Regions from separate parts of the Paenibacillus sp. 11B genome, predicted to be linked through region 2. Evidence: riboswitches for the same ligand, from Rfam matches in the RefSeq annotation. Region 2 holds a riboswitch; the other holds the start of a gene.
The links. Region 2 has a riboswitch for cobalamin ahead of metE (5-methyltetrahydropteroyltriglutamate--homocysteine S-methyltransferase). Riboswitches for the same ligand answer to the same signal wherever they lie in the genome.

Region 1 (7,728 bases), on a different contig from region 2:
CAACAGGATTGGCCTGCGGCGAGACGTTCACTGGGCATGATTGTAGGGCGTGACACGGCTCATCTGGATGAACCGGAGGTTGTGCGGGGAACGGTAGAGACGGTTGCCGAGAATATCGTGGATGCCATCGTTTCTCCACTGTTTTACGCCCTGATTGGCGGTGCACCGCTTGCCATGGCTTATCGGGCCGTGAATACGCTGGATTCCATGGTAGGTTATAAAAATGAAGAATATCTTTATCTCGGCTGGGCATCTGCCCGTCTGGATGATTGGGCCAACTGGATTCCCGCACGGCTTACCGCCCTGCTTTTGATTATAGGAGCCTGGTTCATGAAACTGGATGCGAGAGGGGCAGCGAGCATGGTATCCCGGGATGCACGGCTGCACCCAAGCCCTAACAGCGGTTTTCCCGAGTCAGCAGTGGCCGGAGCGCTGGGCATAAGACTTGGCGGTCATAACGTGTACCACGGAGTGGCTTCATTTCGCGCTTATATGGGCGAGCCGTCACGTCGGATGGAAGCAGAAGATATTGTACGAACAACAAGACTTATGTTTTGGTCAGCAGGTTCTTTTGTTTTATTATGTTGGCTGTTCACCCTAGGGATATGGGCTGCTGGAGGTGCACTGCTATGGATATAGAAGCTGGACATAGTGGAATACAAAGCCGAGAGATTATGTTGATACGTCATGGTATAACAGCGTGGAATTTGGAAAAAAGATATCTCGGGCATACCGACATCGGTCTGCTGCCAGAAGCAGAGCAGGAGCTGGCTCTGCTGCGCGAAGAGATCAGCCATGTCACATGGGACGCCCTCTATTGCAGTGATTTGTTGCGTTGTCAGCAGACACTCATACACATTGCACCGTCCCAAGTGGGACAGGCCAAGCTTGATGCCCGTCTAAGGGAGATTGACTTTGGTCAGTGGGAGGGATTGACCTATGACCAGCTCAAGGACAATCCACAGTACCGTGACTGGATCGATGCCCCACAAGAGGTGACGCCCCCGAAGGGCGAGCCATGGAAGGCATTTGCTGCGCGGATTGATTCATTTTTGGAAGAGAGTCTGTTGTCCTTTTCACCAATACTGCATTCTCGCAGCATGAATGTGCCAAAGGTAGCCGTGATTACGCATGGCGGTGTTATTCGTTATATGGTATCACGTCTCATTCCGCATCAAGGATTCTGGGATACGCAGGTGATACCAGGACAAGCGATAAAGATTCGGCTGGATGGCGATGGGGACAGCTGGGTTGGAACCAGATTGACTTTTCCATAAATCAGGTTGTAAGGATGTACAATATAACCTATAATCACAACAGAAGTGTGACTTAGCAAATGCATCATTAGAGAAGGGCCTTATGCCTTGCAATGGATGCAGGATGCTCACTTGAATGGTTAAACTATATTAGCGACCAAGGGTCCCGCGTGCATGCAGCAACGTTTCATGGTTTCTTATCAGACTATGAACAGCAAACGGGTGAAATAGGGAAGCCGGTGTAAATCCGGCACGGTCCCGCCACTGTAAATCAGGATGAATTCCTGTAAGTCAGGTTACCTGCCCTGGACGTACAAGCCGGTGTTCCTTCGAGGAAAGGACAGCGTTTCGGGCAGTTCTCTGTGCATGTACAGCGTTAAGCTGGCATGTGCTGATCGCCACATGCGAGACGTCATCCCTGATCCTGACCAAGGATTGGGGATTTTATTTTTTCGGAACACAAATTCAAGCGGAATTGGGACAGGAGCACTACTCACTAGAATGGATAGAGAAGGGGAGAATGAACACAATGAATTTCAAGACATGGAAAGGCATGGCGTCACTGCTGAGCGCAGCGATGCTGGCACTGGCTTTGGCCGGATGTGGAACAACAACAACGAATGAGGGTACAGGAACCTCGCAACCTGCACAGGAGCAATCCCAAGGACAGGCGCAGACAGATCTCAAAACACAATATCCACTCACGGTTACCGATGCTACGGGTGAATCGTTTACGTTTGACAAAGCACCAGCCAAAATCGTATCCGTATCTCCGGCTGAAACGGAATCCCTGTTCGCACTCGGATTGGACGAGCAGATCGTTGGAGTATCCGACTATGATGATTATCCGGAAGCAGCAACAGCAAAACCAAAAATGGGCGGTATATCAAAGCCTAACGAAGAGTCGATCATTGCAGCTGAAGCAGACATCGTATTTACAGGCATTTCCATGAGTGAAGACGCTGTGAAGAAACTGCGTGATCTGGGCATCACCATTTTCAAAACAAATCCCAAATCAGTGGATGATGTAATGACCAACATCGAAACATTTGGTAAAATCACGGATCATCAGGAAAAAGCACAGGAGATCATCACCCAGATGAAACAGGATGTGGCTGATGTAACTGAAGCTGTGAAGGCAGTTAAAACGGAAGAGAAGAAAAAAGTATACGTTGAATTCTCCCCGGGCTGGACTGTGGGTAAAGGTGAATTCATGGATGAATTGATCACACTGGCCGGAGGTACCAACATTGCTTCCGACAAGGATGGTTGGTATGAAATTAATGAAGAGAACGTTATTGCTTCCAATCCGGATGTGATTCTGTATGCGAATGACGTCATTGATGAAAATTCCAAAACATTGGATCAAATCATCAAAGCCCGCAGTGGCTGGGATCAAATCACGGCTGTGAAAAACGATGCAGTCATTGGCCTGGATGCGAACCTGCTGAGCCGTCCAGGACCACGGGTAACTCAAGGTCTGAAAGAAGTTGCCAAAGCGATCTACCCTGACCTGTTCAAATGAGTAAAAAGCTGGCAGTGTACGGAACGGCCGGAATTGTGCTGCTTGTGTTAACCGTGCTAATCTGCACGGGCATCGGTTCGGTTGCCCTGCCAGTCCGGGACATTGCGGGCATCTTGCTTCATCGCATTCCCTGGCTGGGCGACTGGATTGTTCCTGACTGGAATACAGCAGCAGAACAGATTATATGGAAGGTCAGATTTCCACGTGTACTGCTGGCCGTACTTGTAGGTGCATCACTGGCGATTGCCGGAACGGGATTCCAGGGGGTTCTTCGGAACCCTCTGGCTGATCCGTTTACGCTGGGCGTATCGTCCGGTGCATCGGTGGGTGCGGCTTTTCTGATTTTCTTCGGATTACAGTATGCACTGATTGGAATCTGGACCCTGCCACTGGTCGCATTTCTGACGGGAGTAATCACATTGTGGTTTGTGCTGGCCCTCGCTCGTGAGGGACCCAAAATACCAACACACAGCCTGATTCTGGCTGGGGTGGTCATGCAAAGTTTCCTGGGAGCAGTCGTCTCCTTCCTGTCGACGATGTCGAAACAGACCATCAATGAAATTATATACTGGACGATGGGGAGTTTGTCACTGCGTGGGTGGTCGTATACGGCCATCCTTTTCCCGTATTTTGTGCTGGGACTAATCTTCCTCTGGAGCCGTGCGCGTTCGTTGAATGTGCTTGCCCTGGGGGAACGTCAGGCCGCGCATATCGGGGTTCGGGTTGACGGATTGAAGTTGTCGGTACTGGCTGTGGGTACGCTGCTTACGGCAGGCGCTGTCTCCGTATCGGGCGTAATTGGCTTCGTCGGACTGGTCATTCCGCATATTCTTCGGCTCATCGTGGGACCCGATTATCGATTGCTGGTGCCTTTGTCCGCGATTGGGGGAGCGATCTTTATGGTCTGGGCAGATACGATTGCACGCACATTGCTGGCGCCGACCGAAATTCCACTGGGGGTAGTGACGGCCTTTGTTGGAGCGCCCTTCTTCGCTTATTTGCTGCATCGGAACAAAAAGCTGCGGAAAGGGATGATGCCATGAGTATGTTCGTGAGAACAGACCTTACCGCGAACCGACAGATGATTAAGGTCACAGGAGCTGGTAAAATGTATGGTAACCATCAGGCTCTGCATGTGGTCGAATGGCAAGTCAAAGAGGGGGAGTGGTGGGGCGTTGTTGGCCCAAACGGCAGCGGCAAATCGACTCTCCTTCAGCTACTTGCCAGAACCGAACATCCGAGCGCAGGCAGCATACAGATTGATGGACGGGATATCTCCTCCTACACCCGTAAAGAATTGTCGCGCATGATTGCGGTCTTGCAGCAGGATGGCCTGCCTGCGATTTCCTATCCCGTAAGGGATGTTGTCGAGATGGGACGTTACCCTTACCAGAACTGGCTCGGAAAAGAAACGTCGGATGGAGCAGCAATAGTCGATCGGGTGCTGGAGGAATTGGGTTTAAGTGACATGGCCGAACGGTCTTTGGATGCGCTTAGTGGAGGACAGCGGCAGCGGGTTGCGCTTGCCAAAGTCATGGCTCAGGAACCACGGCTGTTGTTGCTGGATGAACCAACCACCTTTCTCGATATCAAATATCAATTGCAATTTATGGAGTTATTATCGGCATGGCGTCAAAAAAATCATATTACGATTGTGGCGGTGCTGCATGATCTGAACCTGGCCGCACAATTTTGCGACCACATTCTGGCACTGCGGGACGGAACATGCGTAGGGAATGGTACACCTCATTCGTTAATGACGGAAGAGAACATTCGGGAGATCTTCCGGGTGAGTCCGGCGATGGTGAGTCATCCCGACAATGGATTGCCACAGCTGTTGCTGAGGCGGGAGAAGAAGTGAACGAAGCGGGGGTGACCCCGTATTTTTAATAAAGGAAGTGCTGGCTGTATGAATAATGAACAGGTGTTGGAACAGTTACTAGGTCGGATCGTGGGTCCTAATGAAGAAGTGGCGGCGGAAGCCTCCGCACATGTGGATGCATTGACGAAACCACCCGGCAGTCTGGGCAAGCTGGAACAGCTGGTTATTCGTCTGGCGGGAATCACGGGCAAGGCTCGTCCTTGCTTTGATCGCAGAGCTGTTATCGTTATGGCTGCGGATCATGGGGTGGTTGAAGAAGGGATTAGTGCTTTTCCTGCTGAGGTGACTCCACAGATGGTCCTGAATTTCCTGGCGGGGGGAGCGGCTGTCAATGTCCTAGCTCGCCACGCTGGAGCTGATGTAATCTGTGTGGATATTGGGGTGAATGCCGATCTGGAACATCCGAACCTGATTTCCCGCAAGGTCCGCAAAGGCACAGCCAACATGGCAAAAGGTGCTGCAATGACCCGGGATGAAGCGATTCAGGCCATTCTTGCAGGGGCCGAAGTCGTCGCGAACGAGGTGGCTAAGGGGACGCAGTTGTTTGTCACCGGAGAGATGGGCATCGGCAATACAACCGCTAGTGCGGCAGTGATGTGTGCAATAACGGGGACAGCTCCTGCTTCAGCAGTGGGTCGGGGAACAGGCGTGGATGATGCCGGTTTGCAGCGCAAAGCCGCAGTGGTCAGCCAGGCTCTTAGCGTGAATGCTCCGAATGCAGACGATGCACTCGATGTGCTGTGCAAAGTGGGCGGACTGGAGATTGCCGGACTGACAGGCGTGATTCTAGCTGCCGCTGCAAACGGATGCCCCGTTGTCGTAGATGGATTTATCTCCACCGCTGCGGCGTTGATTGCAAGGCAGCTTGCTCCGGTCAGTACAGAATACATGATTGCTTCCCACACATCGCATGAAAGTGGACATGCAGCATTATTGCGTGAGCTTGGCCTGAAACCGATGCTGGACCTGGACATGCGTCTGGGTGAAGGCACCGGAGGCGTGCTCAGTCTTCATCTGATTGATGCCTCATGCCGTATTCTCAGCGAGATGGCGACATTTGCGAGTGCTGGTGTGTCGGATGGCACGACGGAGACTCAACCTAATGACGCTTCATCCGCTTCTGCTGATTCATCCGTTCCAGGAGAGGAATCCCCATGAGTGTACTCGTGACGGGCGGGGCTCGGAGTGGCAAAAGCTCGTTTGCAGAGCGTCTCTGTATGCAGCGTTCCTCCGAGGCCTGGTATGTGGCTACGGCTCAGGCTTATGATGACGAAATGCGCGAGCGTATACGTCTGCATCAGAATCAGCGGGATGAAGCAGGATATCTGTGGCATACGGTGGAGGAACCGCTGGATTTGCCTGAATTAATTACACGAATGGGAGAGTTTCACACGGGAAACTCTGCACCGACCATTCTGGTGGATTGTCTGACACTTTGGTTGACCAATGTGCTGTTAGCGCATGAACATGAGCCTGTGCAGGTATTGTACGATCATATGGACGAGCTGGTAGCTGCCATTCAGTTGTATCCTGGTCTGCTCGTGCTTGTTACCAACGAAGTGGGCGATGGCATTGTACCAGAGTATGCGCTGGGCAGAAGATATCGGGATTTGGCGGGCATTCTCAATCAACGGATTGCCGCGATTTGCCGTGAAGTGTTTCTGGTGACTGTGGGCATTCCGATTGAGCTGAAAAGCAAGGAGTACCGTTTATGAGTAAAGGCGATTTGGAACAAAAACATGCGGCCGCGGCCGCTTTTCAATTTCTGTCCCGATTCCCGGTGAAATTGCAGATTGATTTCGTCCCGCCATTATTGCGGGAGAGTGTAGTGTATTACCCGCTGGTTGGCGCGGTCATTGGATTGTGCGTCTGGTTAGGCGGAGCCCTGACAGGTGCGCTGCTTCCATCTTTTCCGGCGGCGGTATTAACTTTGACGCTATGGGTATGGCTAACCGGAGGTCTTCATCTGGATGGGTGGATGGATACGGCAGATGGTCTGCTCAGTTATCGCACCCGTGAACGAATGCTGGAAATTATGAAAGACAGTCGTGTAGGGGCCATGGGCGTGATCGCCTGTGTGCTTCTGTTAATGATGAAAGTAGCTTTGATTGCTGATTTTATTGCGCGTGGGAATTGGGCCTATGGAGCTTTGCTCATCCTGCCGCTGATCTGGAGCCGCTGGTTCATGGTGTATGCCATGGCGGCCTGGCCGAATGCCCGGAAGGACGATGGGCTTGCTGTCCTGTTCAAGGGGCTGGGAGAGCGGAGGGAAGTCCAGCGTGCACGCAGCTCTGCGGTAGGACTTACCATTCTGGCAGGTGTGATCACGTTGGCAGCGGTATGGATCTTCCAGCCGGATACAGCCATGTTCCAGGTGCTTGGGACAGAGAATGGATTGGGGACATTACCATGGTGGCTATACCCCGTTGCAGCGATCATTGCGGTGCCACTGGCTGGCTATGTGATTGGCAAATTCGTTGCCGGACGTATCAGTGAACGGCTGGGCGGACTTACAGGGGACACGTATGGGGCTATGAATGAGTTGCTGGAAGCCGCACTGCTAACGGTACTTAGTCTGTTACAGGGATTCTTTTTGATATAACGCTGAGAGCTGAGGTGAGGGAACGTGGAAGATACGTCTGTACAAACGTCCGAACAAACGGCGGCAGTATTAATGCTGCAAGGGACGGCATCGGATGTGGGGAAAAGCGTAATTACGACGGCGCTATGCCGAATATTCAAGCAGGACGGATTCAGGCCAGCCCCGTTCAAATCACAGAACATGGCGCTGAATTCCTACGTCACGGAAGACGGCAAGGAAATCGGAAGAGCCCAGGGGGCGCAGGCTGAAGCGTGCGGGATTGAAGCGACGACAGACATGAATCCGATCCTGATCAAGCCGGTTCGGGATATGCATTCCCAGATTGTCGTACACGGTGTACCTCTTGCGCAGATGAGTGCTTGGGATTATCGGCAGCATTTTCTTCCTGAAGCCAAGGAGACGGTCATGGATGCGCTGAATCGGCTACGCGCGACGTACGATATCGTGCTGATGGAAGGCGCGG
Region 2 (7,728 bases):
GAAATTTTCCCAGGAAGTTGTTCAGCATCTGGTTGAGGCCGGACATCAAAATATCGTGTTCTTGAACGGTTATCCCGAAGCAATCGACAGCTATGAGCGGCTTGAAGGCTATTTGAAAGCCCTGCGCAAGCATCAAATTCCATTTCGTCCCGAACTGATTGAGAACGGGAACTTCAACGAGGAAGGCGGGTACGAGGCCATCAAAAGGCTGTTTAACAAAGGCCTGTCCTTCTCCGCGGTATATGCGGCCAATGATGAAATGGCCCTCGGCGTATATAAGGCATGTACAGAATACGGAATACGTATTCCCGAGCAATTGGCTATCGTAGGTGTGGACAACAATCGAATCAGCAAATACATTCATCCAACGCTAAGTTCGGTGAACCAGCCCAAGTATACGATGGGAGCCATCCTGATGGAGAAGATGATTGACATGATGAATACGAATGAATTTCAGGATAAACGCGTATTTAAAGTCGACTCGGAGCTGCTTGTTCGAGGATCGTCTTCCTTGCAAATAACAAATAAAGCGCACCCCTAACAGGTGCGCCTAATTTAATATATTTTTTTCATTTTCTTAATGCACAATGATGCTTAACGCATTCAACAATTCAGCCTGCTTCACCGGCTTGGTCAGGACCGCATCGAAGACTTCCGCTTCATACGGATCGATATGCATACCATACGGAATCAGCACAATGACCGGTGAATCGGTAATCAGGTGCTTCAGCTTGTGCACAAAATCCACAGCGCCGCCCTCCAGCAGTCCCATATCCACAACGGCCACGTCAGGCTTAAAGCCCTCATGAATCCAGTTGTACGCCTCGGTTGTAAACGAGGTCATATGCACATCCATCTTCCATCTTCGCATCAGGGAGGAGGCCCCTTGCAAAATGTCGGGATCCTTCGCAAGCAACACCTTATTGCCCCTCAGTCGGTGCTGAATATTGGCAAGCTGAGGCAGTTCCCAATGTCTGCGGAGCGGCAGGCAGATCTCGAATTCTGTTTCCTTGTCTCCCAGGCCACGCACCTGAATACGGCCGTTCATAAGGATGGCAAGGTTTTGGCTGACCGCCAAACCGAGATTGGTTCCCACCAGCTTCTGTGTACTTATATTTCCGTCTAAATTGTTAAATGATCTAAGCTTTTTGTCCGAAGACAGCATGCGACCGGTATACTTCACATGAAGTCGAAGCGTCCCCGTTTCCTCTGCATCTCCACCATCCACGGTTGCTGTAACCAACACTGATCCTGTGCGTGTTGAATCTATGGCATACTGAATGACATGGGCCAAAAGTTGTCCGATCTTGATTTCATCCCCGACGTAAACCTGAGATACATTCAGATCAAGGTTCAATCCCAGCTCAATGTTCTTGCTAAGCGCAAGTCCCACATAGAGATAAACGGTATTCTCGATCGTGGCTACCAGATCAAATGGATCATCGTGTACAACTGTTTTGCCTGCATCGTTGACGTTAAAACTCATCATGTTGTTTAGCAGTGAGAGCAGAATGTTACCGCTAGTCTCAATCATATTCACATACTCTGTCTGCTCGTCCGACATATCCGGTGTACGCATCAGATCCGTCAATCCCAAAATGCCGTTCAGCGGATTACGAATCTCGTGGCTCATCAGCGACAGCATCTGTGTCTTGGTCATTGCCTCGGATTCCGCACGTTCCTTCTCTGCCTGCAGCTGCTCCTGTAGTTGCTCCGAATCACTCAGCTTCTGCTCCTGGACCTGCAGTGTATCTTCCAGATCCACGACATACCCCAGGAAAACAGCCATAGCTTTCAGCGTCTTCATATCCGTTTCACTGATCACATAATCGGGATTGTCCATCAGACATATGGTGCCGAACGCTTCGCCTGACCTCCGCAGAATCGGAATGCCCACAAAGAAACGATTGCCCAGTTCGCTCGTTACGTTCATCGATTCCGTAAGTGGATGTTCGCATGTATCCGTGATAACCATACTGCCTTCCTTATCTCTCAATACCAGGCTGCAATATGAAGCTTCAAATGGAAGCGCACTGCCTTTGGCAATCAACTGTTCCTCTCGGTTAAAAGCCTCCATAATAACATTGGTCACGCCATCATTCGTCGCAACAAAGATAGTGTTCACCTTTAATATGCCGCTTAACACTTCTACAATATGGGACGCGGCTTCCTGGATATTTTCATAGAAGCCCCTTGTAATGCTTACCGTTCCCATGACTCACCCCTCTTGTTTTGGCTGCATTTCAAATCCGTATTGCACATGATGATTCAATCGATTAACGAGGGTTCAAATGTTCCGAAACAGCTGTCACAACCTATTCATATATGATTAACACTGTAGGAATCAAAGGGAAACATACCCGAATCCAATTTATTCCACGTACGGGAATCTGCTATGGACGTTATGATTCGATGACAGGAAAGTTTAGCAACCGCTTACCTGGCAGGTTTTCTGTCCTTATTTCTAGCTTCGTCAACTATACTGACACGGTAATAAGAAATTATACGCTTACCCTCCGCCTTTGAAAACCTTTATCATGCCAGACTAGAAAATCGCCACGTTCAACGCGCTCCTCTTATGTGACGGTTATCACACCCAAATAACAAGATATAGTTTATAAATGGATAAAGAAACTCTACATATAGTGTTCAATGAATTTACATTATCCCTATACAATCTCATTTTTTAGGAGGAATCTGATATGAACATGCTTGAGTATGCCTCTCCACCTGCGCCTGATCTGCTATCTGACCTGGGAAGACGAATTATCGGTGCAGAAGACGCTGATACGCTGAGGGAGAATGCCAATCTGAACGGAGACTCGTTCAGCGGCAAGATGAGCAGGCTCGGTTCGGAGACGGCCAAGTGGCATGCTCTGCGTCATGTGCTGCCAGAGGACCTTGCTTTAGCTGTGGAGAATGGTGATCTGTACGTACACGATCTGGATCAGTATGCCCTTGGAACGACCAACTGTATATTCATCCCGTTTGACCGACTGCTGGCCTCCGGATTTAATACTGGCAATGGTTCGGTTCGTACACCACAGACGATTATGTCTGCCATGGCGCTGGTCGCCATTATTTTTCAATCCCAGCAGAACAGCCAGTATGGCGGCGTATCGGCCAACAAAATCGACTGGGATCTGGCACCTTATGTGAAGCGATCGTTCCGTAAGCATTACCGGAAAGCACAACGGCTGTTTGGGGAAAATAACCGAATTGAGGATGAGCAGCTACATCTGAATAGTGATGAAGCGAAGGTAAAATGTCCACGAGCCTTTGCCTTTGCCTGTGAAGAAACGGAACTGGAGACCGAACAGGCTGCGGAATCGCTAATCCATAATCTGAACACCATGAGCAGTCGTGCTGGCGGACAGATTCCGTTTACTTCACTGAATTATGGACTGTGCACTTCAGCCGAAGGCCGGCTTGTCTCCCGGTCGTTGCTGCAAGCGACCATTCGTGGACTCGGTAACGGGGAAACGCCCGTGTTCCCACAGCATATTTTCCAGTGCAAACAAGGCATAAACCAATCTGAGGGAGATCCGAATTACGATCTGTTCCGGCTCGCTGTGACCTGCTCCTCCCGGCGTATGTATCCGAATTTTGTCAATGTGGATGCTTCCTTCAACCTTCCCTATTATCGGCCGGAAGATCCCGACACGATCATTGCCACAATGGGATGTCGTACACGCACACTGGCTGATCGCTTCGGACGCAATCGTCAAAGCGGTAAAGGGAACTTGTCCTTTAACACCATCAATCTGGTCAAGCTCGGCATACGATATGGGATCTGCCAGGGAACAAGAGCCATCGCTGACCGGGCCGGCTTCTATATGGCTTTGGAATCCGTCATGCACAATGCTACGGATGGACTGCTGCACCGTTATCGAATTCAGACTAACCAGCCTGCCAAAGCATCGGACTTTATGATGCGGGAAGGGGTGTGGGAAGGTGGAGAACAATTGGCTCCGAATGAACCGGTGGCTGACCTGTTGAAGCATGGTACGTTATCCCTTGGTTTTATCGGGCTTGCTGAATGTATGACCGCCCTATATGGCCGTCACCATGGACAAGACCTTCATGTACATCGAGAAGCCTTGAATATCATTCGTACGATGAGAGAGTTCTGCGACCGGATGAGTGAGTTGCATAACTTGAATATCACCTTATTCGCTACGCCCGCCGAGGGTCTATCCGGCAAATTCACCAAGCTTGATCGTGAGCGATACGGCAGCATCGCGGGGGTCAACGACAGGGAATATTACACCAATTCATTTCACATTCCGGTCTATCATACCCTTCCGGCCTATCGCAAAATTGAATTGGAAGCTCCTTTCCACAAGCTATGTAATGCCGGGGCAATCTCTTATGTCGAACTCGACGGGAATGTACGGGCCAACACCATGGCTTTCCAACGAATCGTGCAATACGCGCTGGCCCAGGATATCGGGTATTTCTCCATTAATCACCCGATTGACCGTTGTCCGGCCTGTGGTTATGAAGGCGTAATCGGAGAAGTATGTCCCGGATGTGAAGCTCATGAAAATCAGGTGCATTTCCAGAGACTGCGCCGGGTGACGGGATACCTGACCGGAGATTACAAAGTACGCTTCAATACGGCAAAGCAAGCTGAAGTACGGGATCGGGTGAAACATCGGTGAATCTGTATGGCTATATCCCCGAATCGGTGAATGAGGGAACGGGCCTGCGAGCCGTGTTGTTCATTAGCGGATGTCGACATGCCTGTCCGGGCTGCTTCAGCCCGGACTCCTGGAGCTTCCGAGCGGGTGAACCCTTCACGGAGGAACGGCAGCAGCAGATTTTGCATGAAGTGACCGCGCATCCCTTGCTGGAAGGGGTTACGTTATGCGGAGGCGATCCTTTTTTCTCTGCCGCAGATTGTGCATCCTGGGTTCGACAGCTTCGTGCGGTACGGCCTGATCTGACGGTATGGGCCTATACCGGATTTGTATATGAGGAACTTGTAGCCGACCCTGCGCGAGCAGAACTATCCCGCCTATGCGACGTTATTATTGATGGACCTTATATTGCAGCTGAGCGTGATGTATCTCTTCCTTATCGCGGCAGTCGCAATCAGCGCATCATTGATGTAGCCGCAACGATGGCTTGCCACACAATCGTTACCATGCAGATGGATACATGGTAACGATTTTTTTATTGGGTTGAATCTACCACAACATGTGGATATTCAGTTCATTTTGAAACTTCATTTTAAGGAGACAAATCTGTCACTAAACCAAGGTTTCATACGGCTCATTTTTATTTCCGATCGGATTAATGATATATGTTGCAAGCTAGTAGGTTATCGTCTATGATTGGTAGCATACAAGCAAGTATACGACGATTGCATCATTATATAATCTATCATCTATACTTGGTCACCAATTTCATAGCTGGAGATGTGTACGCACATTTCTGCACACGGAAACAGGTGCCAACCGCGCTACAGGCGTGGTCAGGCTTAAAAGGGAAGAACGGTGTAAGTCCGTCGCGGTCCCGCCACTGTAAACGGGGAGTCTGTACATAAACAATCCACTGGTGTATCCACCGGGAAGGACATGTACAAGACCATGATCCGTAAGCCAGGAGACCTGCCTGTTTCGACAGCATCGCATGACCTACGGAAGATAGGGAGGTGTTAGAGCAACCGCTAAAATAACTTATAGCAGGTGTTCTTTCCCATTCTATCTTTGTGCACAGTCGTCATTCATGATGCCTGTTTCTCAGGGTATGACATCGGAAGGAACGCCTTTTTTTGATGCTTTCAAATGAAACACATCACCATAGCTTCAACCTGAATGATGAGTTCACCATTATAAATGAGGAGGAATTTTACATGTCGCAATCACAGCAACAACAGGCACAAGTTCTGACAGGCAACCTCGGTTACCCTCGCATCGGTGCGGGACGTGAATGGAAAAAAGCACTGGAGTCCTTCTGGGCTGGTCGAATCGATGAATCCACACTTCATCAGGAACTGACCACGCTTCGGTTGCAGGATCTGAAGAAACAGCAGGCACAGCAGCTCGATCTGATTCCTGTGGGCGACTTCTCCTACTATGATCATATTCTCGACGTATCCGCAATGTTTGGCGTCGTTCCTGAGCGCTTTAACCATACAGGCGGACCGGTATCCGTATCTACCTATTACGCTATGGCCCGGGGTAATGACCAGGCAACGGCCTGTGAGATGACCAAGTGGCTGAACACCAACTATCACTATATCGTACCGGAGATTCATAATGATACTGCATTTGCATTGCTTGAAAATAAACCCCTTGCCGCCTATCGCGAAGCAAAGCAGGAGCTTGGGCTGGAAGGTAAACCGGTCGTGGTCGGTCCGTACTCGTATGTACGGTTCGCCAAAGGCTATGACACGGAACGCTTCGCGGAGATTGTCACACGCCTCGTTCCGGTGTACGCCCAGCTTCTGGCCGAGCTTCAAGCCGAAGGCGTACAGTGGGTACAGATCGACGAGCCTGCTCTGACGCTGGCTGTCTCTTCCGAAGATGAAGCCTTGCTGCAACAGGTGTATGCTGCCTTGGCACAAGCCGCACCGGAATTGAAGCTGCTGCTTCAGACGTACTTCGAATCGGTGGAAGCTTATCCGGTCGTGACAGCACTGCCTGTAGCCGGAATCGGCCTGGACCTGGTCCACGGCTATGAAGGCAACCTGGCCAGCCTGCGGGAGCATGGCTTCCCGCAGGCTAAATGGTTGGGCGCCGGTGTCATCGACGGGCGCAACATCTGGCGCGCCGATCTCGCAGAGACGGCGAAGCTGCTGGAGCAGGTGGCTGAATTCGCTGCCGAAGGCAAGCTGATCATTCAGCCTTCCTGCAGCCTGTTGCATGTACCGGTGACTGCCGCTCAGGAGAGCGCGCTTGATCCGGTACTGCGCAATGCCCTGGCCTTTGCCGACGAGAAGCTGGAAGAAATAGCGACGCTCGGCACGTTGTTGTCCGGCGGTGCGAAGCAGGCGGACCAGGCAGCGGCTGTGGCTGAAGCCAGCCGCCGCGCCCAGGCGAGCACAGAAGCGGTGCGCCTGCTAAGCGAGTCCGAGTCGCGGACACGCCTGAGTGGCGCTCCAGCAGGGGTGCACGCCAACGAGCAGCTGCTTCGCAGCGCGTCATTCCAGGAGCGGCGCGAATTGCAGCAGCAAAAATGGCCGCTCCCGCTGCTGCCAACGACTACGATTGGCAGCTTCCCGCAGACGGCAGACGTGCGCAAGGCACGTGCCCTGTTCCGCAAAGGCGAATGGAATGCGGAGCAATACGATGCCTATGTGCGTGAACAGATCCAGGAATGGATTACCATTCAGGAGGAAATTGGTCTGGATGTGCTGGTACACGGTGAGTTCGAACGTACCGATATGGTCGAGTTTTTCGGTGAGAAGCTGACTGGATTCGCTTTTACCAAAAATGGCTGGGTACAGTCCTACGGCTCACGCTGTGTGAAGCCACCTGTCATTTACGGAGATGTGCTGTTCAATGAACCGATGACGGTGAAAGAAACGGCGTATGCTCAGACACTGACCAGCAAACCGGTAAAAGGCATGCTCACAGGTCCGGTAACGATTCTGAACTGGTCCTTCGTCCGCTCGGATATTCCGCGCAGCGAAGTATCCTATCAGATTGCCCGTGCCATTCGGGACGAGGTTGAAGCGCTGGAGCAAGCAGGCATTGAGATGATTCAGGTCGATGAGCC

Region 1: another riboswitch for cobalamin. It lies ahead of Q0V21_RS15275 (ABC transporter substrate-binding protein); the one in region 2 lies ahead of metE (5-methyltetrahydropteroyltriglutamate--homocysteine S-methyltransferase).

The regions. Positions count from the first base shown of each region.
Region 1 is NZ_JAUKNS010000003.1:55,253-62,980, reverse strand. It holds gene cbiB (adenosylcobinamide-phosphate synthase CbiB) at 1-639, shown strand, start outside; gene Q0V21_RS15280 (histidine phosphatase family protein) at 630-1,277, shown strand; cobalamin riboswitch at 1,430-1,578, shown strand; gene Q0V21_RS15275 (ABC transporter substrate-binding protein) at 1,786-2,781, shown strand; gene Q0V21_RS15270 (FecCD family ABC transporter permease) at 2,778-3,824, shown strand; gene Q0V21_RS15265 (ABC transporter ATP-binding protein) at 3,827-4,642, shown strand; gene cobT (nicotinate-nucleotide--dimethylbenzimidazole phosphoribosyltransferase) at 4,691-5,821, shown strand; gene cobU (bifunctional adenosylcobinamide kinase/adenosylcobinamide-phosphate guanylyltransferase) at 5,818-6,378, shown strand; gene cobS (adenosylcobinamide-GDP ribazoletransferase) at 6,375-7,265, shown strand; gene Q0V21_RS15245 (cobyric acid synthase) at 7,338-7,728, shown strand, end outside.
Region 2 is NZ_JAUKNS010000004.1:662,571-670,298, forward strand. It holds gene Q0V21_RS19970 (LacI family DNA-binding transcriptional regulator) at 1-541, shown strand, start outside; gene Q0V21_RS19975 (histidine kinase dimerization/phospho-acceptor domain-containing protein) at 578-2,215, opposite strand; gene Q0V21_RS19980 (anaerobic ribonucleoside triphosphate reductase) at 2,703-4,664, shown strand; gene nrdG (anaerobic ribonucleoside-triphosphate reductase activating protein) at 4,661-5,170, shown strand; cobalamin riboswitch at 5,437-5,637, shown strand; gene metE (5-methyltetrahydropteroyltriglutamate--homocysteine S-methyltransferase) at 5,861-7,728, shown strand, end outside.